Regions from separate parts of the Pseudomonas sp. BR20 genome, predicted to be linked through region 2. Evidence: predicted binding sites of a transcription regulator. Region 2 holds the regulator's gene; each other region holds the start of a gene.
The links. Region 2 encodes FliA, which starts transcription of late flagellar genes. Its sites were predicted from a motif close to CTAAAGTTTNNNNNNNNNNNGCCGNTAA; they were not measured.
Positions count from the first base shown of each region.

Region 1: ACHPFG_RS14670 (methyl-accepting chemotaxis protein) is a predicted target of FliA. The motif match lies at 2,060-2,087, and genes of this name have one in related genera.
Region 3: ACHPFG_RS21775 (methyl-accepting chemotaxis protein) is a predicted target of FliA. The motif match lies at 2,700-2,727, and genes of this name have one in related genera.
Region 4: flgM (flagellar biosynthesis anti-sigma factor FlgM) is a predicted target of FliA. The motif match lies at 3,955-3,982, and genes of this name have one in related genera.

Region 1 covers NZ_CP172012.1:3,174,176-3,181,763, reverse strand. Annotated here, with positions in the region: gene ACHPFG_RS14680 (aldo/keto reductase) at 1-204, shown strand, start outside; gene ACHPFG_RS14675 (M91 family zinc metallopeptidase) at 371-1,975, shown strand; gene ACHPFG_RS14670 (methyl-accepting chemotaxis protein) at 2,145-4,139, shown strand; gene ACHPFG_RS14665 (SRPBCC family protein) at 4,230-4,688, shown strand; gene ACHPFG_RS14660 (DUF411 domain-containing protein) at 4,770-5,216, shown strand; gene ACHPFG_RS14655 (YqaA family protein) at 5,220-5,663, shown strand; gene ACHPFG_RS14650 (alpha/beta fold hydrolase) at 5,708-6,709, shown strand; gene ACHPFG_RS14645 (D-2-hydroxyacid dehydrogenase family protein) at 6,735-7,588, shown strand, end outside.
Region 2 covers NZ_CP172012.1:4,968,895-4,976,482, reverse strand. Annotated here, with positions in the region: gene flhF (flagellar biosynthesis protein FlhF) at 1-985, shown strand, start outside; gene fleN (flagellar synthesis regulator FleN) at 1,091-1,924, shown strand; gene fliA (RNA polymerase sigma factor FliA) at 1,921-2,661, shown strand; gene ACHPFG_RS22815 (chemotaxis response regulator CheY) at 2,831-3,205, shown strand; gene ACHPFG_RS22810 (protein phosphatase CheZ) at 3,224-4,012, shown strand; gene ACHPFG_RS22805 (chemotaxis protein CheA) at 4,024-6,231, shown strand; gene ACHPFG_RS22800 (protein-glutamate methylesterase/protein-glutamine glutaminase) at 6,280-7,413, shown strand; gene ACHPFG_RS22795 (flagellar motor protein) at 7,413-7,588, shown strand, end outside.
Region 3 covers NZ_CP172012.1:4,745,026-4,752,613, reverse strand. Annotated here, with positions in the region: gene ACHPFG_RS21795 (FadR/GntR family transcriptional regulator) at 24-734, shown strand; gene ACHPFG_RS21790 (tRNA (adenine(22)-N(1))-methyltransferase) at 748-1,443, shown strand; gene ACHPFG_RS21785 (ATP phosphoribosyltransferase regulatory subunit) at 1,734-2,279, shown strand; gene ACHPFG_RS21780 (DUF3144 domain-containing protein) at 2,370-2,660, shown strand; gene ACHPFG_RS21775 (methyl-accepting chemotaxis protein) at 2,998-5,055, shown strand; gene ACHPFG_RS21770 (lactonase family protein) at 5,116-6,237, opposite strand; gene ACHPFG_RS21765 (hypothetical protein) at 6,363-7,265, shown strand; gene ACHPFG_RS21760 (REP-associated tyrosine transposase) at 7,387-7,588, shown strand, end outside.
Region 4 covers NZ_CP172012.1:5,330,734-5,338,321, reverse strand. Annotated here, with positions in the region: gene ACHPFG_RS24580 (hypothetical protein) at 1-96, opposite strand, end outside; tRNA gene ACHPFG_RS24575 (tRNA-Arg) at 423-499, shown strand; gene ACHPFG_RS24570 (MFS transporter) at 788-2,170, shown strand; gene ACHPFG_RS24565 (flagellar brake protein) at 2,229-2,978, opposite strand; gene ACHPFG_RS24560 (flagella synthesis protein FlgN) at 3,075-3,545, opposite strand; gene flgM (flagellar biosynthesis anti-sigma factor FlgM) at 3,594-3,917, opposite strand; gene flgA (flagellar basal body P-ring formation chaperone FlgA) at 4,059-4,823, opposite strand; gene ACHPFG_RS24545 (chemotaxis protein CheV) at 4,914-5,846, shown strand; gene cheR (protein-glutamate O-methyltransferase CheR) at 5,889-6,716, shown strand; gene flgB (flagellar basal body rod protein FlgB) at 7,010-7,417, shown strand; gene flgC (flagellar basal body rod protein FlgC) at 7,421-7,588, shown strand, end outside.

The DNA.
Region 1 (7,588 bases), 1.8 Mb from region 2:
GCATTGGCGTGGGTATTGGCACAAGGCGACTTCATCATTCCGATCCCCGGCACCAAGCAACGCAAGTACCTGGAGGAGAACGTCGCGGCCGTATCGCTCGACCTCAGCTCGACCGAGCGGGCGGCACTCGATGCGATCTTTCCCGCAGAGGCAACCGCCGGCCTGCGCTATCCCGCAGACGTGATGGCCATGCTGGATATCTGACGGCCAAGCTCACAGGGGGCACCTGGATTGCGGTGCCCCAACGACGAAACCTGGTGCACTAAATCTGCCCCGAGCGCCTGGAACGTTTGCGGTCGGAACTCCACGTAATAGCAACCCTGATGCGAAGTCAGGCTTCTATTACGCGTCGACCCAAAAGGACATGCCCATGTTATCTGCGCTTGCGCACTCCTTGACCTCCCAACTAAACGCCCAGCTACCCAAGCCTCTCGACAAGACAGACGCCTCGCCCTACACACCCCCGACCGACCTGACGCCAGGCATCATTAACCGCAGGGCGCACCTGCTGTTCGCCGAAGGTGACATCAAAATCAGCAGGATCGTCGACTGGGACCCAAGTGACCCCGCAAAACCGCAGATCCTGAATAATTATCTGCAAGTGGAAACCGGTGATCGCGCTGACCATCTGCATGTGCGCAGTTGGCCGGGCGACAAGCTGCAAATACTGATCAACGGCAAGCCCCACGTGATTGATATGAAGGAAGAAAGAGACCGCAATCAAGAACTGTGGATCGACACCACTGGCGGTGACGACACAGTCATCATCGACGATGACGTCAAGCTTCGTGTGACCGTTGAAGGCGGTGATGGCCATGACTTCATACAGGCGGGAGGTGGCCGCAGCAGGCTCTACGGCGGGCTTGGCAACGATACCTTGCGCCTGGGCAGCGGCCTCGGTTATGCCGAGGGCAACGACGGCAACGACACGCTTATCGGTGGCAGCGGCAATACTGTCATGTACGGTAATAAAGGCAGTGACTTGCTTCTCGCGGGCTTTGGCCCTACTCATAAACAGAGTTATCTGGACGGCGGGGATGACGGCGACGTGCTGGTCTCAGGCAGCGGACATACCGTTGCACATGGCGGCAATCAGAATGACGTGTTGATCGGCAACCACTTCGGTCGCACCACGTTTTACACCGGCAAAGGCAATAACGAGATCTGGAATAACCAGCGGCACGACCGTATTTACGCCAGTGCCAATGATCGGTTTGACCGTACGACAGGCTCTGCCTTTACCGAGGTGAAACCGAGTAATGTCGGCGAGCAGGGATTTACGGTAGAAGGAGCAACACGTGCCTCGGAGGAGCAGCAGCAGGCATTCAGACAACGCGTTGCCGACGATTTCGAATTTCTGCGCAGCTCACCTATCGGCCAACAGGCCCTCACCAAAATGGATGAACTCGCAGTGACGAATGGTGGGAAGGTCACTGTTCGGCAAGAGGGTAATGCCAATACTTCCTACCTGTTTGACGCCTCGCAAGAGCATGAAGAATCATATGTTGAAGAAGCAAGCTCGACAGCGGATGACGTGCCAGAAGACACTGGGGTTCCCGCGAGTTACTTCATCGAGAATGGCGTTGCAGGTGATGCGCGGGCTGATCTCGCCACGATCACTTATGACCCTGCGGCCACCAGGGAGCGCGCTGACGGTAAACACACGTGGGTTCCCGTAACCCAACTCTTCCATGAGATTGGCCACGCGTACAACGGCGCTACCGGAACCTTCCTGGATGGTGTAACCACCGAGCATCTGCACCCGGGCAAAGATTTGCAGGTCAACAATTTTGAGCGCCAAGTTGTTGGTTTACCTAACGACGCCGACCCCTTCGACTTCGATAACGACCCCTCGACAGCACCGGGCACAATCAATCCGAAACCGTTCACCGAGAACGCCTTGAGCGAAGAGATGGGCAAGCCATTGAGGCGTTTTGTCACTCTTGAGACCAGCGAACAAGGCGACGGTACCTAGTAGAACGCTTATAGATCAGCCTATATAGCGAGGAAAGCCGTCAACCTCGCTGTATAGCCGTTCTTGAACTTCGCACCAGGATACCTAAAGCTCTTCCTCGCCAAGCCGATAGCCCTACGAAGCTCCAAAAAGCCGCGTCGATAATAAACGCTTCGTAAGGACGACCCCCATGCCCCCACTGCGCTCCATCCAAGCTCGCTATACCCTGTTTCTGGTGCTGTTCGTCCTGGTGCTATTCGTGTTGACCGTCGTCGGTATCGGCCAGTTGGTCGCCCCCACGCTGCGCCATACCGAAGAACAGGTGGTGCTCAACCGCATCAGTGAGGTGGCCGAACAGATCCAGGGCGAACTGAACAAGGTTCAGTCCCAGCAACGCACCATCACCCAAACCATCCCGCTGCTCGACAGCGACGCCATCGACAAGGTCCTGCCCGGCCTGGTCGACCAATATGGTGAGCTGAAGGTCTTCGGTGGTGGTATCTGGCCGCTGCCCAACCAGCGCACGCCGGGGCGCAATAAACACAGCACCTTCTGGCACCGTGATGCGGCGGGCAAGCTGGCAGTGAACACGTTCTGGAACAGCGACCCCGCCCCCAACTATTACGACCAGAGCTGGTACAAGGGCGGCCTCGCTTCGCCACGCGGACAATGTGCCTGGGCCGCGGCCTACAAGGACGACGCCAGCCAGGAGCCACGCACCAACTGCGCCATGGCGATCCAGCGCGACGGCGCGGCGTACGGCGTGGCCACCATCGACGTGACCCTCGGCTTCTTCAACGAACTGGTTGCGAGCAAGGAAAAGGACATCGGCGGGCAGATGCTGATCGTCGAAGGCGACGGCAAGATCATCAGCAACAGCACACGCCTGAGCAGCCCCGTGGTCCTGAAGAACATCAGTGAATTGACCGGCACCTCAGCCTTTGCCACCCAGGTCAGCAAAGCCCTCGCCCATCGCGACCAGGCCTTGCAGCGCAGCGAGTTCGACAACCAGGGCGTGGCCAGCACCTTCTACATGCGCCCCATCGAAGGCACACCGTGGTTCCTCGCCACCGCCCTGCCCACCTCGCTGATCACCGCCCAGCGCGATGACGTGCTCGGCAGCCTGGCCCTGCTGCAGATTCCCATGGTGTTGCTGCTGGTGCTGCTGGCGGTGTATGCGATCCGCCAACTGGTGCAGCGCATGAAAACCCTGAAGACCAATATCGACGCGCTGTCCACCGGCGATGCCGACCTGACGCGGCGCATCACCATCCGCGCCGAAGACGAACTGGGCGCCATCGGCCATTCGGTGAACCGCTTTATCGTCTACTTGCAAGACATGATCGGCGAAGTGACCCAGGCCACCGGGGCCATGTCATCGGGCCTTGAGCAATTGCAGCACACCTCGGCGCACACCAACAGCATCCTGGTGCGCCACGCCTCGGAGACCGACCAGACCGTCACCGCGATCACCGAAATGAGCTCCACCGCCGACACCGTGGCGCAAAACGCAGCGGAAACCGCCTCGTTCACCCAACGCGCCAACGAACATGCTGACCGCTCCCGCGTGGTGGTGGGTGAAGCGTCCACCAGTGTCAGCGCGCTGATCGGCGAAGTCGCCAGTGCCACCCACACCGTCGAGAACATGCGCCAGGACGCCGCGCGCATCACCGAAACCCTCGGCGTGATCGGCGCGATTGCCGGCCAGACCAACCTGCTGGCCCTCAACGCCGCGATTGAAGCCGCGCGGGCTGGCGAGCAAGGCCGTGGTTTTGCGGTAGTGGCAGACGAAGTCCGCGCACTGGCGGCGCGTACCCAGGCCAGCACCTCGCAGATCAATGAGATGCTCGCGCGCCTGACCACCGGTGTGAGTTCGTCGGTAGCGGCCATGGAAAACACCCAGGCCAGTTGCCAGTCGGCGGCGGATGCCACGGCGCGGGTAAACAGCGGCCTCGACGAGATGGCCGGTTCGGTCAGCCATATCAATAACCTCAGCACCCAGATCGCCACCGCTGCCGAGCAGCAAAGTGCGGTGACCGAAGAGATCAACCGCAGCATGGTGCATATCCGACATATGGTCGAAGAGCTGGTGCAAAGCGGGCATGCCACGGAAACCAATACGCAAAGCCTGCTGGACGCCAATGGCCGGGTGATTGCATTGATGAGCCGTTTCAAGGTGCGCTGATAAATGGCTGAAACACTCCCGTGCAATGTGCGGGAGTGGGACTATTCTGACAGTTCCAAGTGTTCAGCCCCGCCACACAGGAGGTGTGCCATGCGCGCTGCCGAGCAGTCGGTCCGATTGGAGCGGATCAGTCAGGAACGTTTTATCCAGGCCCCTATCGATGCCGTTTACGACTATGTGACCCAACCGGATCGCTGGCACGAATGGCACCCCACTTCCCTCGGTGCCGACACCGGCACCACCGGCCCACTCCACGCCGGTGCACGCTTTACCGAAATGATCGACTTGCTGGGCGTACGCGTGCCCATGAGCTACCGCGTGCAGATCGCCCGGCGTCCCGACGAGTTCAAGACGGTGTTCACCTCACTGGCGGTCGACGGCTCGATTCACTACTTTTTGCAGGCCTTTCGCGACGGCACCCTGTTCAAGCGCGTGCTGACCTATGAAACCGAATTGCAGTTGGCCAGCCTCCATGAACGGATGAACGAGCTGTCGGCGATTGCACTGGACCGTCTCAAGCAGCGGATGGAAAACGCGCACTCTGTATAATTTTGAAACATTACCGCGACGCCCTCTGCGAAAAAGCAGGGAGAATGCCCCGCCTACTGCCCGGTATTGGACGAGACCTCGATGAAAACCCCCTTGCGATTGGCCCTGCTTTCAGCGCTGCTCACCACCACCTTGGCCCAGGCCGCCGACCTGATCCCCATCGATGTGCACCGCGACGCCAATTGCGGCTGCTGCAAAAAGTGGATCAGCCATCTGGAAAGCAACGGCTTCAAGGTCAACGACCATGTCGAAGCCGACATGAGCGCCGTCAAGCGACGCCTCGGCGTGGCCCCGCGCCTGGGCTCGTGCCATACCGCCGTGATCGACGGCAAGTTCGTCGAAGGCCATGTGCCCGCCGAGCAGGTATTGGCCTTGCGCAAGCGCGACGACCTGCTGGGAATCGCCGCACCGGGCATGCCCATGGGTTCGCCCGGCATGGAAATGGAGGGTCATGCCGAGGCGTATCAAGTCATCGGCCTGACCCGCGACGGTCAGGATGTGGTGGTGGCGGACTACCCGGCGCACTGATCGGTGCCGGTGGGTTACCTGGGGCTGTTTCTCGCCGCATTCGGCGCGGCGACGTTACTGCCGCTGCAATCGGAGGCGGTGCTGGTCGGCCTGTTGATCAGCGGGGATTACAGCCTGTGGTTACTGCTGGGGATTGCCACCTTGGGCAATGTCCTCGGCTCGCTGGTCAATTGGTGGCTGGGACGCTGGGTGGAGCACTTCAAGCAGCGCCGCTGGTTTCCGGTCAGCGACAAGCAGTTGGAAAAAGCCCGCCACCATTACCAACGCTGGGGGCACTGGACGCTGCTGCTCAGTTGGGTGCCTGTCATAGGCGACCCGCTGACGTTGGTGGCCGGGGTGATGCGTGAGCCGTTGTGGCGGTTCCTGCTGCTGGTGACCCTGGCCAAGGGCCTGCGATACGCGGTACTCGCCGCTATCACCTTGCAGTGGGTGTTAATCCCCCGTTAATCCCCCGCAAACAGCATCCGAGCACCCTACTCGGAGCCCCGCCCATGCCTCTATCCCGTGCTTTTTGCATCGCCGGCCTGCTGACGGCCAGCATCGCCCCGGCGTTCGCCGCCAGCTATGGCCCTGAGCTGCAAGGCTTCCAATACCCCTATCCCCTCGAACATTTCCAATTCCAATCCCAAGGTAAATCCCTGCAAATGGGCTACATGGACGTGCCGGCCAAGGGGCAACCCAACGGTCGCAGCGTAGTGCTGATGCATGGCAAGAACTTTTGCGGCGCCACCTGGGAAAGCACGATCAAGGCCTTGAGCGACGCCGGTTACCGGGTAATTGCACCGGACCAGATCGGCTTCTGCAGTTCCAGCAAGCCCGACCACTACCAGTACAGCTTCCAGCAGTTGGCCCTCAACACCCACCAACTGCTGGAAAAACTCGGCATTCAGAAGGCCACGCTGCTCGGCCATTCCACCGGCGGCATGCTCGCCACCCGTTACGCGCTGATGTACCCCGAGCAGACCGAACAGCTCGGGCTGGTCAATCCTATTGGCCTGGAAGACTGGAAAGCCTTGGGCGTGCCCTCGCTCAGCGTCGACCAATGGTATGCGCGGGAGCAAAAAGTCAGCGCCGAGGGGATTCGCAAGTACCAGCTCAACACCTATTACGTCGGGCGCTGGAAGCCTGAGTACGAGCGTTGGGTAGACATGTATGCGGGCCTGAGCAATGGCCCCGGGCACACGCTGGTCGCATGGAACTCGGCGTTGATTTACGACATGATCTTCACCCAGCCGGTGTACTACGAGTTCAAGAACCTGCAGATGCCCACCCTGTTGCTCATCGGTACCGCCGACACCACCGCCATCGGCAAAGACATTGCGCCGCCGGCGGTCAAGGCCAGGATCGGCAACTACGCGGTATTGGGCAAGCACGTGGCCAAACTGATTCCCCACGCCACACTGGTGGAGTTCCCAGGCCTGGGCCATGCACCGCAGATGGAAGAGCCCGCGAAGTTTCACCAGGCGCTGTTGCAGGGGTTGAACGCCCTTTAATCCAACTTTTTCGAGGCACGCGTGCATGTCGGTACAGATCGCAGTCATTGATGATTGGCAGAATGTGGCCAGTGGCGTGGTGGACTGGTCGGTGCTGGAGGCCGTGGGGCAGGTGCATTTCCTGCACGACTACCCGGCAGATACCGTCACGATGATTGAGCGTTTGAAGGGGTTCGCGGTTATTTGCGTCATGCGTGAACGCTCGACCTTCGACAGAGCCCTGCTGCAGGGTCTGCCCAACCTCAAGTTGCTGGTCACCGGCGGCATGCGCAATGCCGCCATCGACATTGCCGCCGCCAAGGCCCTGGGCATCCAGGTGTGCGGCACCGACAGCTATAAGCAAGCGGCGCCGGAGCTGACCTGGGCGCTGATCATGGCGTCTACGCGCAATCTGCTGGCCGAAGCCAGCTCACTGCGCGCGGGTGGCTGGCAGGTGGGCCTGGGAGGCGACCTGTACGGCAAGACCCTGGGCATTCTCGGGCTGGGCAGCATTGGCCAGAAGGTCGCGCAGTTCGCCCAGGTATTCGGTATGCGGGTGCTGGCCTGGAGCGAAAACCTCACGCCGGAGCGCGCGGCGCAAGCCGGGGTGACCTGGGTCAGCAAGCGCGAGCTGTTTGAGCAGGCCGACATTCTCACGATTCATTTGGTGCTCAGCGACCGCAGCCGTGGCCTGGTCGACGCCGAGGCATTGAGCTGGATGAAACCGACGGCCCGGTTGGTGAATACCGCGCGCGGGCCGATTGTGGATGAGCAGGCGCTGGTGCAGGCATTGACCGCTGGTCGCCTGGCAGGCGCGGCACTGGATGTGTACGCCGAAGAGCCGCTGCCGGTCGATCACCCGTTCCGCCACTTGCCCAACGTACTCGCCACGCCGCATGT
Region 2 (7,588 bases):
ACCGCCGCGTCCTGCTGCGCCAGCCCCGGCCGCCGCAGTTGACCAGCGTGTCTTCGACTCGATGCGTTTTGAACTCAACGGCCTGCGCGAACTGCTGGAAGTGCAACTGGGTTCGCTGGCCTGGACCCAATTGCAAGGCAGCAAACCGCAACAGGCCAACCTGTGGCGCCGCCTGCAACGCATCGGCCTGTCCGGCCCGTTGTCCCGCGACCTGCTGGCCCTGACCACCGAAATCGAAGAGCCTCGCCAGGCCTGGCGCATGTTGCTGGCCCACCTGGCGCGGATGATCAGCACCCCGGAAATCGAACCCCTGGAAGAGGGCGGCGTGATTGCCATGGTCGGCCCTGCCGGCATGGGCAAGACCACCACCCTGGCCAAGCTGGCGGCGCGTTATGTGCTCAAGTACGGCGCGAATAACATCGCGCTGGTGAGCATGGACAGCTACCGCATCGGCGCCCAGGAACAGCTCAAGACCCTGGGCCGCATCCTCAATGTGCCGGTCACCCACGTCGACCCGGGCCAGTCTCTGGCCAACGCGCTCGATCCGCTGCTGCGCAAGCGTGTGGTGCTGATCGATACCGCCGGCCTGCAAGCCAGTGATCCGGCGTTGCGCATGCAACTGGAAAGCCTGGCCGGGCGTGGCATCAAATCGAAAAATTACCTGGTGCTTGCAACCACCAGCCAGAAACAGGTTCTTACCGCTGCGTACCATAGCTACAAGCGTTGCGGTCTGGCCGGTTGCATCCTGACTAAACTGGATGAAACCGCCAGCCTGGGCGAAGTGTTGAGCCTGGCTATCAGCCATGAACTACCGGTTGCCTATCTGACCGACGGGCCGCGCATCCCGGATGACTTGCATCTGCCGCGCCGTCATCAGTTGGTCAGCCGCGCCGTCAGCGTGCAAATGCAAGAAGAGCCTAGCGAGGAAGCGATGGCCGATATGTTCGCCGACCTTTACCACAACCCGGCAAAACGGGTGGGTTGAGGCGCGATGAACACCGTGAAATGTACCTACATCGATGGTCTGCAAGCGATTCACGCGGCCAAGCCATGTAGCCTGCGTCTAAGCAAGACAAGGTAAAGAAATAAAATGGGCAGCATGCATCCCGTACAGGTGATCGCGGTGACCGGCGGCAAAGGTGGCGTCGGAAAAACTAACGTGTCAGTGAATTTGTCCCTGGCCCTGGCAGAGCTTGGCCGTCGCGTCATGCTGCTGGATGCTGACCTGGGGCTGGCGAACGTCGACGTTCTGCTGGGACTGACGCCTAAACACACCCTTGCCGATGTGATCGAGGGGCGCTGTGAGCTGCGCGATGTGCTGCTCCAGGGCCCTGGCGGGATCCGTATCGTGCCGGCCGCCTCCGGCACCCAGAGCATGGTGCACCTGAGCCCGGCGCAGCATGCCGGCCTGATCCAGGCCTTCAGTGACATCGGCGACAACCTCGACGTGCTGGTGATCGACACCGCCGCCGGGATCGGCGAGTCCGTGGTCAGCTTCGTGCGCGCGGCGCAGGAAGTCTTGCTGGTGGTCTGCGATGAACCCACCTCGATCACCGACGCCTACGCCCTGATCAAACTACTTAACCGTGACTACGGCATGAACCGCTTCCGCGTCCTGGCCAACATGGCCCAGAGCCCGCAGGAAGGTCGCAACCTGTTCGCCAAGTTGACCAAGGTCACGGATCGCTTTCTCGATGTCGCCTTACAATACGTCGGTGCAGTTCCCTACGACGAGTGTGTGCGCAAGGCTGTGCAAAAGCAGCGTGCAGTCTACGAAGCGTTCCCTCGTTCCAAATGCGCATTGGCGTTCAAGGCTATTGCCCAGAAGGTCGATACCTGGCCGTTGCCTGCCAACCCTCGGGGGCATCTGGAGTTTTTCGTCGAGCGATTGGTGCATCAGACGAGCGCAGGACCGGTGCTATGACAGCGAACGGCTATAACGCATACAAGAAGTCTGCCCGTGACAGCCAGGGCGAGTTGATCGAGCGCTATGCGCCACTGGTCAAGCGGATTGCCTATCACCTGCTGGCACGCCTGCCCGCCAGTGTCCAGGTCGAAGACCTGATCCAGGCGGGCATGATCGGCCTGCTCGAAGTGTCGACCAAGTACGACGCGAGCAAGGGCGCGAGTTTCGAGACGTATGCGGGGATCCGCATCCGTGGTGCGATGCTCGACGAAGTGCGCAAAGGTGACTGGGCGCCGCGTTCGGTGCACCGCAATACACGCATGGTCAGTGACGCAATTCGTGCAATTGAAGCAAAAACCGGTCGCGACGCTAAAGATCACGAAGTTGCGGCCGAACTCCAATTGAGTCTCGACGATTATTACGGGATTTTGAACGATACCTTGGGCAGCCGCCTGTTCAGTTTCGACGACCTGTTGCAGGACGGCGAACACGAAGGGCTGCATGAGGACGGCGCGAGCACGCATATGGAGCCGTCGCGTGACCTGGAAGATGAGCGTTTCCAGGGGGCGTTGGCGGACGCCATTGCCAACTTGCCGGAGCGTGAGCGGTTGGTGTTGGCGCTGTACTACGACGAAGAGCTGAACCTCAAGGAAATCGGTGAGGTCCTGGGGGTCAGCGAATCGCGTGTCAGCCAGTTGCACAGCCAGTGCGCGGCCCGCTTGCGGGGGCGTTTGGGAGAGTGGCGAGCGCGCTGACAGGCAGTGTGGGGAGCACTGCAAAGCGATACCGCGAAGGTGATTGGCCTTCGCGGGTTCGACCCGTGGTGCCCCTGGCAGTCCTTGTTGTGTATGCCTGTTGATTGAAATGGCGCGTCCAGGTGCTGGGCGCGTTTAAGACTGCTTGGAGGTCGAATTGGACAAGAACATGAAAATCCTCATCGTTGATGACTTCTCAACGATGCGGCGGATCATAAAAAACCTGTTGCGTGACCTGGGGTTCACAAACACGGTCGAGGCGGATGATGGCCTTACGGCGATTCCGATCCTCAACAGCGGGAGCATCGACTTTCTGGTAACGGACTGGAACATGCCGGGCATGACCGGTATCGACTTGTTGCGCCACGTGCGTGCCGACGAAAAATTGCGCAGCCTTCCCGTGTTGATGGTGACCGCCGAAGCCAAGCGTGAACAGATCATCGAAGCCGCCCAAGCCGGGGTCAACGGTTACGTGGTTAAACCATTCACTGCACAGGCCTTGAAAGAGAAGATCGAAAAGATCTTCGAACGCATCCACGGCTGATGCCATCGCGGGGGAGCTATGGAGCATAAAGAAACGTCACAGGGCGACTTTGAGTCGACCCTGAAAAAGCATGCTCACCAGTTGGTCGACAGCCTTGAAAAAGGCCATTTCGGCGACGCGGTGCAGTTAATCCATGAGCTTAACCAGACCCGTGACCGCGGCCTGTACCAGGAAGTGGGCAAGCTCACACGCGAGCTGCACAGTGCAATCGTCAATTTCCAGATTGACCCGCACATGCCCCAGGCCGAAGAGATTTCGCAGATCACCGACGCCACCGAACGCCTGTCCTATGTGGTCAGGCTGACTGAGGCGGCGGCCAACCGCACCATGGACCTGGTGGAAAACGCCACGCCCCTGGTCAACGGCATGGCCACGGAAGCCCAGGCGCTCAGCGTTGACTGGGGCCGCTTCATGCGCCGTGAAGTCGGTGCAGAAGAGTTTCGTGAGCTGGCCCGTCGGGTTGAGGGTTTTTTGTCACGCAGTGAGCAGGAAAACCGCACGGTTTCCAGCAACCTCAATGACATTCTGCTGGCCCAGGATTACCAGGACCTGACCGGTCAGGTGATCAAGCGTGTGACCCAGTTGGTCACCGAAGTGGAAAGCAACCTGCTCAAATTGGTACTCATGGCCGGCCAGGTCGACCGTTTTGCCGGCATCGAACATGACCGCGAAGCGATCCTCTCTGAAAAAGATCCACAAAAACATCTCGCCAAGGGTGAAGGTCCGCAGATTCATGCCGATAAACGTGAAGACGTTGTGTCAGGTCAGGATGACGTAGATGACCTGTTATCCAGTTTAGGCTTCTAAGGAGCACCCACATGAGCTTCGGCGCCGATGAAGAGATCCTTCAGGATTTCCTTGTAGAGGCCGGCGAAATTTTAGAGCAACTGTCCGAACAACTGGTCGAGCTGGAAAGCCGCCCGGATGATGCGAACCTGCTCAATGCAATTTTTCGCGGTTTTCATACTGTAAAAGGGGGCGCCGGCTTCCTCCAGCTCCATGAGCTGGTGGAGTGCTGCCACATCGCCGAGAACGTGTTCGACATCCTGCGCAAGGGTGAGCGTCACGTTGATTCGGAGTTGATGGACGTGATTCTCGAAGCACTGGATGCGGTCAACGGGATGTTCAGCGAAGTGCGCGAACGTGCCCCGATCACCGCAGCCACCCCGGAACTGCTGGCCGCCCTGGCGCGCTATGCCGAGCCGGCCGATACCTCGGCAGCGCCGGTGGTCGAAGCCGCACCGGAACCGGTGGTGGAGCCTGAAGCGGATGTGACGGACAGCGAGTTCGAGCAACTGCTCAACTCCCTCAGTGCCGTCAAGGCCGAGGCCGAAGCGCCGGCTGCCGTTGCCCCGGCTGCCGCGCCGAGCAGCGAAGACATTACCGACGCTGAGTTCGAGTCTTTGCTCGACCAATTGCACGGCAAGGGCCAGTTCGCTGCCGATGCCGTGGCGCCTGCCGGTGCCGCCGCCGATGCTGCGGATGTGCCTGCCGCTTCTGCCAGCACCGACATCACTGACGATGAATTCGAAGCGTTGCTCGACCAGTTGCATGGCAAGGGCAACTTCGCGGCCGATGCCTTGCCGGCAGTCGCCGCTAAGGCCGCAACACCGGCTGCCGGTGCCAAGCCTGCGGACGATGGGTTGATCTCCGATCACGAATTCGAAGCACTGCTGGACGATCTGCACGGCAAGGGTAAGTTCACCGAAGTCGCCCCAGCCGCCGCTGCGGCCACGGCGGCACCGGTTGCCGCCAAAGCCGCCGCGCCCGCCGCCAAGCCTGCGCCTGCGCCGGCTGCTGCCCCGGCTCCAGCGCGTGCCGCAGCGGCCCCGGTCGCGGAAAAACCGGCCAGTGAAGCCGAAACCACCGTCCGGGTCGATACCGCGCGCCTGGACGACATCATGAACATGGTCGGCGAGCTGGTACTGGTGCGTAACCGCCTGGTGCGCCTGGGCCTGAGCAGTGGCGATGAAGCCATGCAGAAGGCCGTGTCGAACCTCGACGTGGTCACCGCCGACCTGCAAACCGCGGTGATGAAAACGCGGATGCAACCGATCAAGAAAGTCTTCGGCCGCTTCCCGCGCCTGGTTCGCGACCTCGCGCGCCAACTGAAGAAAGAGATCAACCTGGAACTGGTGGGTGAAGAAACCGACCTCGACAAAAACCTTGTCGAGGCCCTGGCCGACCCGCTGGTCCACTTGGTGCGCAACGCTGTCGACCACGGTGTCGAAACCCCGGAAGAACGCGAAGCCTCGGGCAAGTCCCGTGGTGGCAAGGTGATCCTGGCGGCAGAGCAGGAAGGCGACCACATCCTGCTGTCGATCACCGATGACGGCAAGGGCATGGACCCGACGATTCTGCGCAATATTGCCGTCAAGCGTGGCGTGATGGACAAGGACGCCGCCGACCGCCTGACCGACACCGAGTGCTACAACCTGATCTTCGCCCCTGGCTTCTCGACCAAAACCGAGATTTCCGACGTGTCGGGCCGTGGCGTGGGCATGGACGTGGTGAAGACCAAGATCAGCCAGCTCAACGGCTCGATCAACATCTACTCGACCAAGGGCCAGGGCTCCAAGATCGTCATCAAGGTGCCGTTGACCTTGGCGATCATGCCAACCCTGATGGTGATGCTGGGCAACCAGGCATTCGCCTTCCCGCTGGTCAACGTCAACGAGATCTTCCACCTCGATCTGTCGCGCACCAACGTGGTCGACGGCCAGGAAGTGGTGATCGTACGGGACAAGGCGTTGCCGCTGTTCTACCTCAAGCGCTGGTTGGTTGCTTCGGCTGCCCATGAAGAGCAGCGCGAAGGCCATGTGGTGATTCTCTCCGTGGGCACCCAGCGTATCGGCTTTGTCGTCGATCAACTGGTTGGCCAGGAAGAAGTGGTCATCAAGCCTTTGGGCAAAATGCTGCAGGGAACCCCGGGCATGTCGGGTGCGACCATCACCGGTGACGGTCGGATCGCGCTGATTCTCGATGTTCCGAGCATGCTCAAGCGTTACGCCGCTCGGCGTATTTGATTCTGGTGGGGCACGGCGGTATTGCCCACCCCACCTAACGGAGTGTTTATGGCAGTCAAGGTCCTGGTGGTGGACGATTCGGGTTTCTTCCGCCGCCGCGTCTCGGAAATTCTTTCCGCCGATCCAAGCATCCAGGTGGTCGGCACGGCCACCAACGGCAAAGAGGCGATTGATCAAGCCATTGCGTTGAAGCCGGACGTGATCACCATGGACTACGAGATGCCGATGATGGATGGCATCACGGCAGTTCGGCATATCATGCAACGCTGCCCGACCCCGGTATTGATGTTCTCCTCGCTGACCCACGAAGGCGCCCGAGTGACCCTCGACGCGTTGGATGCGGGTGCGGTGGACTTCCTGCCGAAGAATTTCGAAGACATCTCGCGTAATCCCGAGAAGGTCAAGCAACTGCTGTGCGAGAAAGTCCACAGTATTTCCCGCAGCAACCGCCGCAGCCTGTTCAGCGCGCCAGCCCCTGCGCCGGCACCGGTGGCTGCGCCGGCTGCACCGACCAGTTCCTCGTTCAGTCGCCCGGCGTCTGCGCCGGTTGCACGGCCTGCCGTGCCGCCGGTGCGGACGTCGGCACCGGCGGCTGCGCAGTCGCCTGCGCCCAAGCGCAAGGCTTATAAACTGGTCGCCATCGGCACCTCCACCGGCGGCCCGGTAGCCTTGCAGCGCGTGTTGACCCAATTGCCGGCCAACTTCCCGGCGCCGATCGTATTGATCCAGCATATGCCCGCTGCGTTCACCAAGGCCTTCGCCGAGCGCCTGGACAAGCTGTGCCGCATCAGCGTCAAGGAAGCCGAGGATGGCGACATCCTGCGGCCTGGCCTGGCGTTGCTGGCCCCAGGCGGCAAGCAGATGATGGTCGATGCCCGTGGCGCGATCAAAATCCTGCCGGGCGATGAGCGCCTCAACTACAAGCCGTGCGTGGACATCACCTTCGGTTCGGCGGCCAAGTCCTACGGCGACAAAGTTCTGGCGGTGGTGCTCACCGGCATGGGCGCCGATGGCCGTGAAGGCGCGCGCCTGCTCAAGCAGGGCGGCAGTGCGATCTGGGCCCAGGACGAAGCCAGCTGCGTGATCTATGGCATGCCCATGGCCATCGTCAAGGCTGACCTGGCCGACGCCGTCTACAGCCTGGACGACATCGGCAAGCATCTGGTGGAGGCCTGCCTCTGATGGATGTATTGAGCCTGATCGGCATCATCCTGGCGTTTGTCGCCATTATTGGCGGCAACTACCTCGAAGGCGGTCACCTTGGCGCCCTGGCCAATGGCCCGGCGGCGCTGATCGTGATTGGCGGCACGGTGGGCGCCGCGTTGCTGCAGTCACCGATGAGTTCGTTCAAGCGTGC
Region 3 (7,588 bases), 220 kb from region 2:
CCCAACCCCGTGGATTCGTAACTATGCCCATTGAAAACGGCCCCCCCGTCCGTAGACGCTCCAACAACCTGGCCCAAGGCGTGCTTGACGCCCTGACCCAGCGCATCCTGCTGGGGCAGTTGAAGCCGGGTGAAAAGCTGCCGTCCGAATCCACCATCGTGCTTGAGCATGGGGTGAGCCGTACCGTGGTGCGCGAGGCGCTGTCCAAGCTGCAAGCCTCGGGGCTGGTGGAGACGCGCCATGGCATCGGCACCTTCGTGCTGGCGCAACAGGCCCAGCAAGGTTTGCGCCTGCATGTGGACACCGTCGCCAGCGTGCGCAACATGCTTGAGCTGCGCCTGGGCCTGGAAGTGCAGGCAGTGGCACTGGCCGCCGTGCGCAGGACCAACGAGCAGCTTGCCCACATGCGCGCCGCGCTGGACGACTACCAGGCCTCGCTGGCCAACAACGACAGCTGCGTGGAAGAGGACAAGCGTTTCCACCAGTTGATCGCCGAAGCCACCGGCAATACCTTCTTCACCGAGATCATGCTGCACCTGGGCAATGCGATGATTCCGCGTACCCAAGTGAAAGGCGCCGAACGTGGCGGGGCGGACTTCGCCAAGCTCGGGCAATTGGCGAACCTGGAGCATGAGGCGATCTTCAACGCGATCAGGCGCCAGGACCCGGACGCGGCGCGGGCGGCGATGGTGTTGCATCTGACCAACAGCCGGGATCGATTTTCCGGCGAATAAAAAGGAGCACAGGTTGAACGAACACACCTTGTCCATGCGCCTGGAGCGCGTGGCGGCGCATGTGCCGATGGGCGCGCGGCTGGCCGATATCGGCTCGGACCACGCCTACCTGCCGGTGGCCTTGATGCGCCGTGGCGTGATCGAGGCGGCGGTGGCGGGCGAGGTGGCGAGCACGCCGTTCCAGGCGGCTGAGCGCACCGTGCGGGAGAACGGCCTGGAGCAGCACGTCACGGTGCGCCTGGCCGATGGTCTGGCGGCGATAAAGCCGGCAGACGCGATCACCGCGATCAGCGTCTGCGGCATGGGCGGCGAAACGATCCGCGACATCCTCGAAGGCGGCAAGGCCCACCTCAGCGGTCACGAACGCCTGATCCTGCAACCCAATGGCGGCGAACAACCGTTGCGTCACTGGTTGATGGAAAACGGTTACACCCTCCTCCATGAAGAGCTGCTGCGGGAAAACCGTTTCTACTACGAAATCATCGTCGCCGAACGCACCACGCCGGTGATCTACAGCGCCGAACAACTGTACTTCGGCCCCCTGCAGATGCAGGCGCGCAGCCCGGTGTTCCTGGCCAAGTGGCAGCGCATGCTGCGTCAGAAGCAGAAGACCCTGGCCAGTTTCGAGCGCGCGCGTCAGGCCGTGCCGGAGGATAAGGCGCAAGAGATTGCACAGCAGGCCCGGTGGATTACTGAGCTGTTGAATTGAGCTTGCTTGTAACTATTCCTACATGTGTGCAAGGATTGCCCATGACCAAATTTTCGAAAAGCAACCGCCATCACTCTCACGGACCTTTCCCAAGGTGTCGTGGTTGCTTGCGCTCACTGATTGACCAGACGCTCTGATCACTCAATGAACCCAAACCAAGGCGCCTGTGGCGCCTTTTTTATTGCCTGTGAAAATGGAGATTCAAGACATGACAATGCTGCGCGGAACCCGAATCGTGACAGGGAAAGAAGCCGCAACGATGCGTGAGATAGAGGGGCGATTCCGGAGCTATCTTCATCGAAGCGGGAGCTGAAGAAGCTATCGTGCCCGCTTTGTGGGGCCAGGACACGTTTATTGAAAAAGCCGGCGGCAGTGAAATCATCGGGCAGATGTGGGCTTTCGATGACAAGGCGGGTCGCCAATGTTGCCTGATCCCAGAGGCCACCGCGCTGTTCCAGGAGCGCAATGCAGCCTTGCTCGGCGGGCGGGATGAGGCCATGTTTTTCTACGCGGCACGGTGTTATCGGTATGAGCGGCCGCAAGCCGGTCGCTATCGTGAATTTACCCAGCTGGGGTTGGAGATTCTCAGTCCTGAGCCCGCGCTGGCGCTACAGCGCAGCCAAGCCCTTTGCTCCGGGTTTCTGGACACGCTGGGGCTCGACTATGAGTTGAGTCTGGCGGTAAAGCGTGGGCTGAGTTACTACCTTGAAGGCAATGGCTTCGAAGTACGCTGCCCCGCACTGGGTGCGCAGCAGCAAGTGGTAGGTGGCGGTGCTTACCGAGAGGGCGCCGGGTTCGGCATCGGGCTTGAGCGGCTGGTGCTGGCATTGATGTGATGTTCAAGGCGCCTCCGCAGGGAGGCGCCTCCTCTCCAGCCGCAGGATATGCTCCAATGGTCGTCTCATTCGCTCGCCCAGGAACCCGCAATGGCCGACGTCACCGACCAAACCTTCTACGACCGCGCAGACGCGCATATCGAGCTGTCGAACGAGCAGCTCAAGACCTTCGAGAACCTCGGCCAGGTGAGTGCCTCGATGATGTTCGGCACCACGCGGTTCAATGCCTGGGCGTGTGCGCGCAACTTCAAGTCCGGCGAGCAGATGGCCGAGGAGCGCGAGGCGATGCTCACGTATTTCTGTGATCAGTACCGGATGATGCTTGAGGACAACCTGGACGATCACATCAATAATTTCAGCCAGTACATGCAGGCCAAATAGGTCGCTGTCGGTATTTCTCCCCAGGGCGTGTCCTGCCCTTCAAGTTCTCCCCGTACGCGGCCGATAGGATGCTTGTGATTGAGGGTGTTTTGGAACGTACCTCGGTCAGTCGTCTCCGGCGGTGACAGCAGCCTTGTCGCTACTGAGTGCTTTTGCCCCATTTTCGCGCACGCGAGGTGGGGCGTTCGTGCAGCGAACGCCCTGTTTCGGGGCTGGGTGTGGGCGGCCCGTATCTTGCTAGAGCCTTACCAATCAATGACATGGCATTTTGCTTTCATTTATTTCAAGGCTTCGCCCAGCGGTGCGCCGGGTGGGTTGTTTTCGGGAGTGGTCGGACATGCACAGTTTTTTATCCCCTGGTATCCGCCTGCTCGGACGTTTCGGCTTCGCGCGCAAGTTCCAGGTTCTGTTTTTCCTGTTCATGCTCCCCTTGGCCGGAAGCCTGTGGATGATCGGCCAGGACTATCGCGACAAATTAAGCGTGATTTCCACCGAGCAGTCCGGTCTTCGTCAACTGTTGGCCCTGGATGCGCTGGACGGCCAATTGAGCGCCCAACGTAACCTGGCTGCGCGCTGGAAAGCGGCGGACATCCTGCATGCCCCAACGCCAGCGGCGAAAGCGGCGATGGATAAGGTCGACGCCAATTTCCCGCTGATCCTGCAAAGCCTGCAAGCCCTCGGTGATGCCCTGAAAACCCAGAGCGCCGGCGCTGACGTCCTGGCCCGCTTCGAGGCGTTGCAGGCCACGGTCAGGGGCATGGACTCGGCGTCCCTGCGCACCGTTGGCTGGTGGCCGGATGGCTACGACCGCTTCACCGCGGCGCTGACGGCGATGCAGGCCCTGCGCGAACAGATTACCCTCGACGCCGGCCTGATCCTCGATCCCTGGTTGGAAACCTACATGCTCATGCAGATGGGCACCCAGCAAACGCCCGACCTGATCGAGCGCATCGGGCGGATGGCCAGTGTCGGGCAGTCCTCGATTTCTTCGGGGCAGTTCACCTTGCAGAGCCGTTTGCAGATGCGCGACCTGCGCAGCCGCATCGGCGATGCGCGGGATCAACTGGTCAAGGCTGCGGCTTCGCTCAAGGCCAAGCAGTACGCCGGCATGGAGCCGTGGACAGCGCAATACGATACCAGCCTGCAGTTGTTGGATAACGAACTCAAAGTGCTCGACGACGGCGTGTTCGGCGGCAGCATCAAGCTGGATACCGCCGGTTTCGAACGCAGTATCGATGCCATGCTCGAGTCGCTCGGCGCGCTGCGCATTCGGTCGCTGACGTCGATGGATGCGCGCCTGGACTACTACCACGGGCACGCGAACACGCAATTCATACCGATGGCGGCGACGTTCAGCCTGTTGGCCCTGGCGGCGCTGTACCTGTTCATGTGCCTGCAAGCGTCCATCCGTCGCAGCGCCAGTGGCATCACCACGTTGGCCGAGTCCCTGCGCGACGGCAACCTGTGCGTGGAGGTGGCGGTAGAAGGGCGCGACGAACTGGCGGCGATCAGTACCGCGTTGAACGTCGCGGTGGTGCAATTGCGCACCAGCCTGCTCGGCGTCAATCACGAAACCCAGCAGCTTGGCTCGGCGGTGCTCACCCTTAATTCGCAATCGGGCAGCACCCTCAGCGAAGTCGAGGACCAGCAGCACCAGATCAGCCAGATCGCCGCCGCCGCCACGCAGTTGGCTGCCACGTCCATGGGCGTCGCGCGCAGCTGCGAACAGGCCTCGGGCAGTGCCCAGCACACCCGGCGCATCGCCGAAGACAGCAGCCGCGACAGCCAGCGCACCACCGCTAGCATCCAGCAGCTCAACCAGCGCCTGACCGATACCTCGGACGCCTTGCAGCAGGTCAGCCAGCAAGGCCAGCAGATTCAATCGGTGGTGGACACCATTCGCGGCATCGCCGAGCAGACCAACCTGCTGGCGCTCAACGCAGCTATCGAAGCCGCCCGCGCAGGCGAGCAGGGCCGTGGCTTTGCGGTGGTCGCCGATGAAGTGCGCAGCCTGTCGCAACGCACCCAGGCGTCGACGGCGCAGATCGCCGGCACCGTCGACAGCCTGCGCGCCACGGTGAGCCAGGCGGTGACGCTGATGGGCGCCGCGTGCGAGCAGGCGTTGACCGATGCCGAGTCCGTCACCGGCCTGGGCACGCGCCTGGGCGAGATTGCCGGCGCGGTGCAGAACGTCACCGACACCCTGGCGCAAATCGCCACGGCGGTGGAGGAGCAGGCGGCGACGGCGGATGAAGTGAGCGGCAATATCCAGCAAGTCGACCAGGCCGCCGGGCGCCTGCTCGACGGCGCGCGCGCAGTAAATCGTGCAGCGGACACCTTGAGCAAAGGCAGCCAGGCGTTGAGTGATAACACCGCACGGTTTCGCCTGAGCTGAGGTCTGTAAACCCTCAAGATCCAACTCTGTGGGGGGCTTGCCCCCTCCCACATGTTCAGGTCAGTTGGCCGAGGTATGCAGCACCTCAATCCACAGCGCACCCTTGCCCGACGCCGCTTCCCCCACACGCTTCAACGCACCGGTCGCACTGACCGCATAGGTGCCGACCTTGTCGCTTTTCTCACCGGTCACCAGCAGCCAATGCCCGTTGGGGGAGAATGCGATGTTGCGCGGTTGCTTCTCTTCGACCGGGTAGTTGTCGACAAAGCGCAGGCCGCCGGTGGCGGTATCCACCGCAAACGCCGACACCGAACTGCTGGTGCGCTCGCTCATCAGCAGCAGCTTGCCGTCCGGCGACAGGCGCAGGTCGGCCGCCCAGATGCGTGGCGTCGGGTCGTCCTTCAGGTCATTGTTGCGTGCGTCTCGCACTTCGCCGTGGGCCAACTTCAACCGCTCGGGAATGCCGTTGGCCACGCCGATCTGCGTCAGCGCGCCGGAGCTGTCATCAATGGAAAACGCGGTAACGGTGCCGCTCATTTCACCGACCACATACAGGTACTTGCCGTTGGCCGAAAACGCCAGGTGCCGAGGCCCGGTATTGGCCGGCACGCTCACGTAGCCGCTGCCGATCGGGGTGAGTGCGCCGGTGGCGGCGTCGAAGCGGTACTGCAGCACATGGTCCGTGCCCAGGTTGCCGGCGTAGGCAAAGCGATTGCTTGGGTCGGTGCGCAGCGAGTGGGCATGCAGGCCGGTCTTGTAGGTGCGGATGGGTTCTGGCTTGTCGATGGGCTGGACGCTGAGGGTGTCGGCACCGTAGGACGCCGCGAGCAAATAGCGCCCGGCGCGGTCGGTGGCCAGGTACGCCATGCTTTCGGCCAGCGGCGCCTTGGACTGCGGCGTCAGGCGGCCGGTTGTCGGGTCGATGCTGAAGCCCTGGACCTGAAACGGCTTGACCCGCAGGGCCGCGAACAAGGTCTTGCCGTCGGGACTGAGGGCCATGGGGTTGACTTGGTCGCCGGCCGTCACTTGCTCGACCAGGCTCAGGGCACCGTTACTTTCGTCGAGGCGGTACTGGGAAATCAGCCCATCACCGGGGCTGGAGATATACGCAAACGTGGCGGCGTGGGCGTGGGCACTGAGGCCGCAGACAACGGCGGCGGCCAGGAGCAGGGGTTTGTTCACGGGTGATCCTTATTGTTATGGTTGTGATCAGTCATCGTATGACTGTATGCGAGTCTCGGCAATGGTTGTTTTGTCGGCGTGCTGGGCGCTGTATCTCTGCCCGCGCCAAGGGCATGATGCGCGGCATGAATAACGATCCCATGGCACTTTACTGGCGCTTCAAGGCCCCCGATCCCGGCATCGGCCCGCGCGAACAGGCACCCATGCTCGCCCAGGAGCAGGCCTGGGCACGGGAGCATGCAGCCGGGCATCACTTCAGTTGGATCGAAGTGCTGCTGCCGCCGCTGTGCTTTGGTGTGTTTCTGCCCAGCCTGGTGTTTATGCTGGGCGTGTGGCTGTACCGGGCCGCGTTCGCGCCTGGGCTGGACGTGGATCGAGTCATCGGCGACACGTTTGCCTGGCAGGTATTGGCGGCGGTGGTCTTTACGGCGGCCTGGGTGTTGCGCAACTACCTGCGCGATACCCGCGATCCCATCAAGCGCTACTGGCAGGCCATGCCGGATAAGGGGGTGGTCGAGCTGGAGCGCCACACGCTGGTGTCGGGCACCAGCCTGTGGGCCTCGGACTACGATCCCGACTGCAACGCCCTGATGCAATGGAAAAACGGCCAGCTCGAACGCACCCAGAGCAGCGGGGTGTCGCAGTGGATCGTCGCCATGACCACCGCAGGCCACTGGCTGGTATTCAAGGACGAATACCCCGGCGACTTCACTTACAGCCGGGTCGGCCGCATGCCGACACCGGACAAACAGTTGCAAGCCTGCCAGGACCTGGCCTTTACCTTCGCCCCCGGCACCCACCTGATGCTGGGCCGACGTTTCGACGGCGAACCGCTGCGCTTGCTGGACACAGGGTATTGGCTGGCGGCCGATCAGCTCAAGCGCCTTACCGCAATCGCCCATCACTGGGCGTTTTTCCCGCCGGATCGCTATGGCGTGGTCAATCCCCGGAACGCGCCGTGGGTGCAGCAACTGTTGGACAAGGCGCAAGCCGATAGCGGGTTGTCAGGGGGACCGGGTTTTCTGTAATGGGATGACATTTTTTGACGGGGCGCACGCGTAGTGGTGAGCGGGCTTTTTGTGGTGAGCGGGGCAAGCCCGCTCACCACAAAAGCCAGATCACTCCAGGCTGGATACATTCAGTCACCCGATGACACTGGCTCGCCAGCTAACGCGCGCTAGTGTTAATGCTCTTCAGGACGGCCCTCAGGAGCAACGGAACGCGCCCCACACCCCAATCCATCGCCTGCGTCACGGTCGTTACTCTGAACACGGACGCAGTTACCTCATTACCATTGTCGTGCATCACCGTCAGCGCCTATTCACCGACCTTTATCTGGGCCGTCTGTTGG
Region 4 (7,588 bases), 360 kb from region 2:
CTGAGCGGGGTCGTTGCTGCCAGTCGATTGAAAGTGGAACATCACCAGTGCAGCCAGGGCGACGGTGTTGAGAGCTAACAGAAGGGCACTGTTCATGGTCATGTTCTCCGTTTAATGCCTTGGCTGGATGGGGCTTGCAGGAGAACTGTTGCAGGTGTCGTGCCAATGTATTAATCCAATTAAATCAATGGCTTGAGTTTGGTTTGATGGGGCAGATGATTGCAATTTGCAATGCTGGAATTTTGGGTGATTGCATTTTGCACGATCAGGCCAAGTGCCCGTATTTGCGGGGCGAAACCGCGATCGCTCCGGTAAGGCTCGGCCTACACTCAAAAAGCCCACGGACGACATGACAAAACCCACTTCGGCCGTTAACATGCACGCCGTCTGTCGCAGTCCCCTTGGCCTGATGGCTGTCATTTGTCTCAGTAGCTCAATTGGATAGAGCATCCCCCTCCTAAGGGGAAGGTTGGCAGTTCGAACCTGCCCTGGGACACCAGATTCGAAGCCCGTAAAGAAAGCCTCGCACAGAACCTCCTGGCGGGGCTTTTTTGTGCGTACTCGATCTTTTTGCTGGCGGGTCGAACCTTGCCGCCGATCAAGGTTCACAGCAGGTGCTGTGATGTATTTGTTGCAACGATGTACCTTGCGCGCCATCCGACAGCGTCTGAGCTGTTAAGCAAAATAATCCCCGGAAACAGCGCATGTTGCCTGTCCGGACCCGGTCACCCCGGACTATCATGCCGATAGCCCTGTCTCTCACCGCAAGGAGCCGCTCGGAACGCCGATGCGCCAGATCTGGAAATCTTTTCGAGCCCTTTATTTCGCCTCCTTGATGATGCTGATTGGCTCCGGCCTGCTCAGTACCTACCTGGCCTTGCGCCTGGCGGCCGACAATGTCGACAGTCTATGGGTGGGTGCACTGATGGCGGCCAACTACTTTGGCCTGGTGCTGGGCGGCAAGATCGGGCATCGCCTGATTGCCCGGGTGGGGCATATCCGTGCCTATGCCACCTGTGCCGGGATTGTCGGTGCGGCGGTGTTGGGCCATGGCCTGATCGATTGGCTGCCGGCCTGGATTGTGCTGCGGATAATTGTGGGTCTGGGAATGATGTGCCAGTACATGGTCATCGAGAGCTGGCTCAATGAGCAGGCAGATGCCAAACAGCGTGGCGTGGTGTTCAGCGGTTATATGATCGCCTCCTACCTGGGACTGGTATTGGGCCAGTTGATACTGGTAATGCATCCCCAGCTTGGCCTTGAGCTGCTGATGCTGGTGGCGCTGTGCTTCGCCCTGTGCCTGGTGCCGGTGGCCATGACCCGGCGCATTCACCCGGCAGCCTTGCATCCCGCGCCGATGGAGCCGCGCTTCTTTATCAAGCGTGTGCCGCAGTCGCTGAGCACGGTGTTGGGGGCGGGGTTGATCGTCGGTTCGTTCTACGGTCTGGCGCCGCTGTATGCCTCCCAGCAGGGGTTGAGCACCGAACAGGTGGGTCTGTTCATGGGTAGCTGCATTTTTGCCGGGTTGCTGGTGCAGTGGCCGCTGGGCTGGTTGTCGGATCGTTATGACCGCGCGCTGCTGATCCGCTGCTTCGCCTTGTGCCTGGCGGTGGCGGCACTGCCGTTGGCAATCATGACCCAAGTGCCGCTGGAAGTGCTGTTTGTGGCGGGCTTCCTGTGTTCCCTCGTACAGTTTTGCCTGTATCCATTGGCGGTGGCGTTTTCCAACGACCATGTGGAAGGGGATCGTCGGGTATCGCTGACGGCCATGCTGCTGGTGACCTACGGTATCGGCGCCAGTGTCGGGCCGTTGCTGGCGGGTGTGGTGATGAAGCTGTTCGGCAGCCAGATGCTGTACGCATTTTTCAGTCTGTGCGCGCTGATCCTGGTGTGGCGAATCCGGCCTAAGGCGGTGACCAATCTGCACCAGGTGGAAGATGCCCCCCTGCATCACGTGGCAATGCCCGACAGTATGTCGAGTTCACCGCTGGTGGCTGCGCTGGACCCGCGGGTCGACGAGCAGGTGGTGCAGGAGCAGATGCAAACTGTCCCCGATCCCGAGCCGCAGGTCGATCCAGAGCCGCCGGTGGATGAGCCCGCTTTCGAAGGGCCACCCGAGCCCCTGGGGCCGGATGAGCATCCCCACGAATTGAGCAGGGCGCGCCCCTGAAAGCAAAAAACGGGCAGATCCCAAAGGGTCTGCCCGTTTTTTTTGTGATCGTTAAAGATCAAAAATCGTCGTCTTTGTCGAACCGTCGTGCTTCACGCTGCAGCTGGTACACAAAGCGCTCGACCTGGCGTTGCACCAAACCACTCATGTTGTGGAAGCGCACGCCGGCGAAGGTCGTGTTGATCCTTTCTTCGAAGTGCAGGTATCGCAGCTCGACGGCGGTGGTCATGCTGCCAAACGGCAGGGCTGCGATAAAGCGGTCGTAAACCTGGCCCAGTTGCAGGCGCTCGGAAATATCACCTTCAAAACGCAATTTGCAGCCGGTGGCGGAAATATCCAGCAGTTTGCCGTTGACCGGCAGCTGAAGTTTCTCGCCGCCCAGCTCAATATTCACCAGTTGAGCCAGCTTCAGTGCGGCGCGGAACGCGTTGCGGCGCTGATGGTAGACCACCTCGTCCGGCATGCTGCCGGTATAGATACGGTGGCCGCCTTTTTCGCCGATGGCCAGGGTGCCATTGCTTTCCCAGGCGACGCGTACGCCATCATGGAAACCTTCGATGCGAAAGGGTTCGCCGTTTTCGAGGTGGCGCTCGCCGTCGCGGGGGATCATTTCGTCCAGCGCCAGCGTGTTGCTGTCGCGGTTGACGTCTACCAGGTAGCTCTGGAAGCGCTGGCTGCGTTCGTGGAAAGTGATGATCAGCGGGTCATGGCTGTCTTGCAGCATCCGCAAGGTGCCGGCGATTTCCAGAGGCGTGGTGAGGACCTTGGGTGGCTGCGGGGCATCTTCCGCATTAAGGGCGTTGAACACGGTTCTTCCATCTCCAGACAAAATACGACTACACGCAAGAACCGGCATTTTGCCAGCATGTGGCGGGCCTTGGATAGGGCGCGCTGTAAACCGGTGTCAGGCTTGGCTGCGGGTGCTTGGCTTGACCAGACGCGAGGTGGAGCCCTGGGCGTTATAGAGTGCCGGAGGCTCTCCGCCGTGGAGTATACGCAACTGGTTGGCGGTCGTAGCTTGCTGAAGCTGGATCGACTGACCATTAAGCAGGTTGGCTTCCTGGCACTGGGCGAGCAATTGGTTGAGTTCTTTGCTCTGGGCCAGCAGTTGATCGCCGACCGAGGAGTGGCTGGCCAACTGCGCCAGGCCGTCGTGGTCTGCTGGCAGGCCGAGGCTGATGAGGATCTGGCTGCGTTTTTTGCCGTGCTGTTCCAGCAGGACGATCAACGACTGCTTGCGCGCCAGAATTTCTTCCAGCAACGGCATGTCCCGGCCATAGAGGGCCAGTGATTCTTCTTTGAGCAGCTCGAGCAATTGCTGCGTCGGCGCTAGATCATCAATGATCAGTTGAAGCAAATGTTCGTCGTGATGCATGGCTGGCCTTGGGTTTTAAGCGTCCAAAAGCCCTGCGCAGGCCTTTGCCTAGCGCTCGGCTTCGAAGTTAAGCAGCTTGCTGGCTACACGGTTGCTGTCGACTTTATAGCTGCCATCGGCGATCGCCTGCTTCAATTCGGCCACGCGGGCTTTATTGACTACCGGTTGATCGCGCAGCGAGTCAGTGACCTTCTGCAACTGTTGAGCCTCATTGCTCAGGTGTACGGATTCCCCGCTTTGGCTGGCACTGGCCTGTTCTGCCTTGGCGGGCAGTGCCGGGGCCTTGGCTTCTACGCTGTCCTTGGTGCTGGTGGTGCGCGTAGTGCCTGACGTCGTCGGGGCGTTATTCAAACGGCTGAAATCGATGACCATGATAAAAAAACCTCTGGGTATTTGGACGCTTGCCATGTTTTCGGCAATACCCGGACAAACTTTAGGCGCGAATGACAATAAATCTCCGCACGGGATATCTCGTGCACAGTGTAGGAAAACCCAGCGTCCTGTACCAGTGATCTATAAAGCGACCTCGACTTGCCCTGGGGCTGTCACCCGCGCCTTGATCACACGGTTGGAGTTGAGGTTCTTGACTCGAATCTGTTCGCTCATGCCGCCGTTGGACAGTGCTTCGCCCGGCATTTTTACATTCAATCCGCCGCTGCTCGCGGAAATCACCACCTGATCGCCCTTGCGGATGACCTCGGCCTGTTCCAGATGCACCAGGGTAATGACCTGATCGGTGACCACTGGTCGGGTCAATTTCTGTCCGATGGCCTGGTCCAGGGATGTCAGGTAACCCTGGCTGATCTGGCTGATGTCGCGTTCACGCAGTACAACGTCCTCGAAAGCGATGATGCCCGTGCGTTTCATCGGGCGAGCAACCACCACTACATCACGGAACAATTTGACCTGGGCCGGCACGAACACCGTCCAGGGCGAGGCGCCTTCGCAGCGTACCTTTACCGTCACGCGCCCGATCGGTTGGGCGGGGCTTTCCAGGGTCGCTGTCAATTCCTTGTCGCACATGGGCATGCGCAGGCGCGGGTCCAACTGGTTGACCTGGATTTCATAACGCCCCGGCGTCTGTGTGGTCGCCAGATAATCTTCTACAGTGAACTCAAGAAAGCCTTGAGTGACGCCGATAAGTAGATCAGGCAAGGTGACGTTCTCTGCACGGGCCGTGGTGCCCAGGCTGAAGGCGAGCAGCGCCAACGGTGCGCAGAGCAATCTGCAAAACCATGTCAGGTGAAGGCGTCGGGAAACTGTCGTTTTAATGTCCATATTCAACAAATAGCAAAGCTCGTGCCGTTTAGTGTTGGGGGCGCGCCGCCCTTGTAGGTAAGCCAAAAGTTTTAGCGTAGGAGTCATGGCATGGCAGGAGTAATGGATTCAGTAAACCAGCGCACACAGCTGGTAGGGCAGAATCGCTTGGAGTTGCTGCTTTTTCGTCTGGATGGCAAGCAGCTGTATGGCATCAACGTATTTAAGGTGCGGGAAGTGCTGCAATGTCCCAAGCTGACGATCATGCCCAAATCCAGTCCGGTGGTGTGCGGTGTGGCGAATATTCGTGGTGCGACTATCCCGATTCTTGACCTTGCCCTGGCCACCGGTTCGGCTGGCCTGCAGGATCGCGAGAACCCATTCGTGATCATTACCGAGTACAACACCAAGACCCAGGGTTTCCTGGTGCGCTCGGTGGAACGCATCGTCAACATGAACTGGGAAGAGATCCATCCGCCGCCCAAGGGCACCGGCCGCGATCACTACCTCACGGCGGTGACGCGGGTCGATAACCAGCTGGTGGAGATTATCGACGTGGAGAAGATCCTTGCCGAAGTGGCGCCCACCTCGGAATCGATTTCCGTGGGGGTGGTCGACGCCGAAACGGCCCACAAGGCGGTCTCGCTGCGTGTGCTGACGGTGGATGACTCCTCGGTGGCGCGCAAACAGGTGACGCGCTGCCTGCAAACCGTCGGCGTGGACGTTGTCGCCCTCAATGACGGGCGCCAGGCGTTGGATTACCTGCGCAAGCTGGTGGATGAAGGCAAGAAGCCGGAAGAAGAATTCTTGATGATGATCTCTGACATCGAGATGCCGGAAATGGACGGCTATACCCTCACTGCTGAGATACGCAACGATCCACGCATGCAAAAACTGCATATCATCCTGCATACTTCGTTGTCGGGCGTATTCAATCAGGCGATGGTCAAGAAGGTCGGTGCCGATGACTTCCTTGCCAAATTCCGCCCTGATGACCTGGCATCCCGGGTAGTCGACCGGATCAAGGCAGCAGATCACAGCTAGGGTTTTTCCCCTGGCAGTCATACGATTTTAGAGGCGGTATCAGTGTCTACGGGTAATTTGGATTTTGAACAGTTCCGGGTCTTCCTGGAAAAAGCCTGTGGCATATTGCTCGGTGAAAACAAGCAATACCTGGTATCCAGCCGTCTTAACAAACTGATGGAGCAGCAGGGCATCAAGTCCCTGGGCGAGTTGGTTCAACGGATCCAGGGGCAGCCGCGCAGTGGCCTCAAGGAGATGGTGGTCGATGCCATGACCACCAACGAAACCCTGTGGTTTCGCGACACCTACCCCTTTGAAGTGCTCAAGAGCAAAGTGCTGCCGGAGGCCATCAAGGCCAGCCCGGGCCAGCGCCTGCGTATCTGGTCGGCCGCCTGCTCCTCAGGACAGGAACCGTACTCGATTTCGATGTCCATCGATGAGTTTGAGCGGACCAACATGGGCCAGCTTAAAGCCGGGGCGCAAATCGTCGCCACCGACCTGTCAGGCACCATGCTCACCAACTGCAAGACCGGCGAGTACGACAGCTTGGCCCTGGGCCGTGGTTTGTCCCAGGAACGCCTGCAACGTTACTTCGACCCGAAAGGGGCGGGGCGATGGGCGGTCAAAGCGCCGATCAAGAGTCGCGTGGAGTTTCGCTCGTTCAACCTGCTCGACAGCTATGCCAGCCTGGGCAAGTTCGACATGGTGTTCTGCCGCAACGTGCTGATCTACTTCTCGGCCGAGGTGAAGAAAGACATCCTGTTGCGCATCCACGGCACCCTCAAGCGTGGCGGTTACCTGTTCCTCGGTGCATCCGAGGCACTCAATGGCCTGCCGGATCATTTCCAGATGGTGCAGTGCAGCCCTGGGATCATCTACCAGGCCAAATAATAATGTGGGAGGGGGCTTGCCCCCGATTGCGGTGTATCAGTGATAGAGACATCAACTGATCAACCGCTATCGGGGCAAGCCCCCTCCCACATTTGTTTCTGCGACAAAGTTGAAGAAGGCGGCAAACCCCATTGCCGCTTTACTGGCGCCACGCGGAAGCCCATTGCCGCTTTTCTGGCATTGCCGCCCGGCAAGCTTCGCGCAACCCCTTGATTTACTGCGTTTTCAGATATTGGCATGCGCCTTGCTATAACCCTGTTAACGAACAGCAGGTCAGCCTAAAGGTTTCCGCCATGAGCATCAGCTTCGATAAAGCGCTCGGTATCCACGAACAAGCCCTGGGCTTCCGCGCCCAGCGTGCCGAAGTCCTGGCCAACAACATTGCCAACGCCGACACCCCGAACTACAAGGCTCGGGACCTGGACTTCTCCGCCGTGCTCGCCGCACAGCAGGACAAGACCAAGAACGGCACCTTCGCCTTGAACATGACCAATAGCCGTCATATCGAAGCGCAAGGCCTGAGCAGTGGGGACGAGTCGCTGCTGTATCGCACGCCGATGCAGCCGTCGATCGACCAGAACACCGTCGACGCCCAGCTGGAGCAATCGGCCTACGCCGAGAACTCGGTGAACTTTCAGGCCAGCTTTACCCTGCTCAACAGTAAATTCAAAGGGCTGATGTCAGCCCTGCGTGGAGAGTAAGCCATGTCCCTGTCCAGTGTTTTCAATATTGCCGGCAGTGGCATGAGCGCGCAGACCACGCGCTTGAACACCGTCGCCAGTAACATCGCCAACGCCGAGACCGTGTCTTCGAGCATCGACCAGACCTACCGCGCCCGTCACCCGGTGTTCGCCACCATGTTCCAGGGCGGC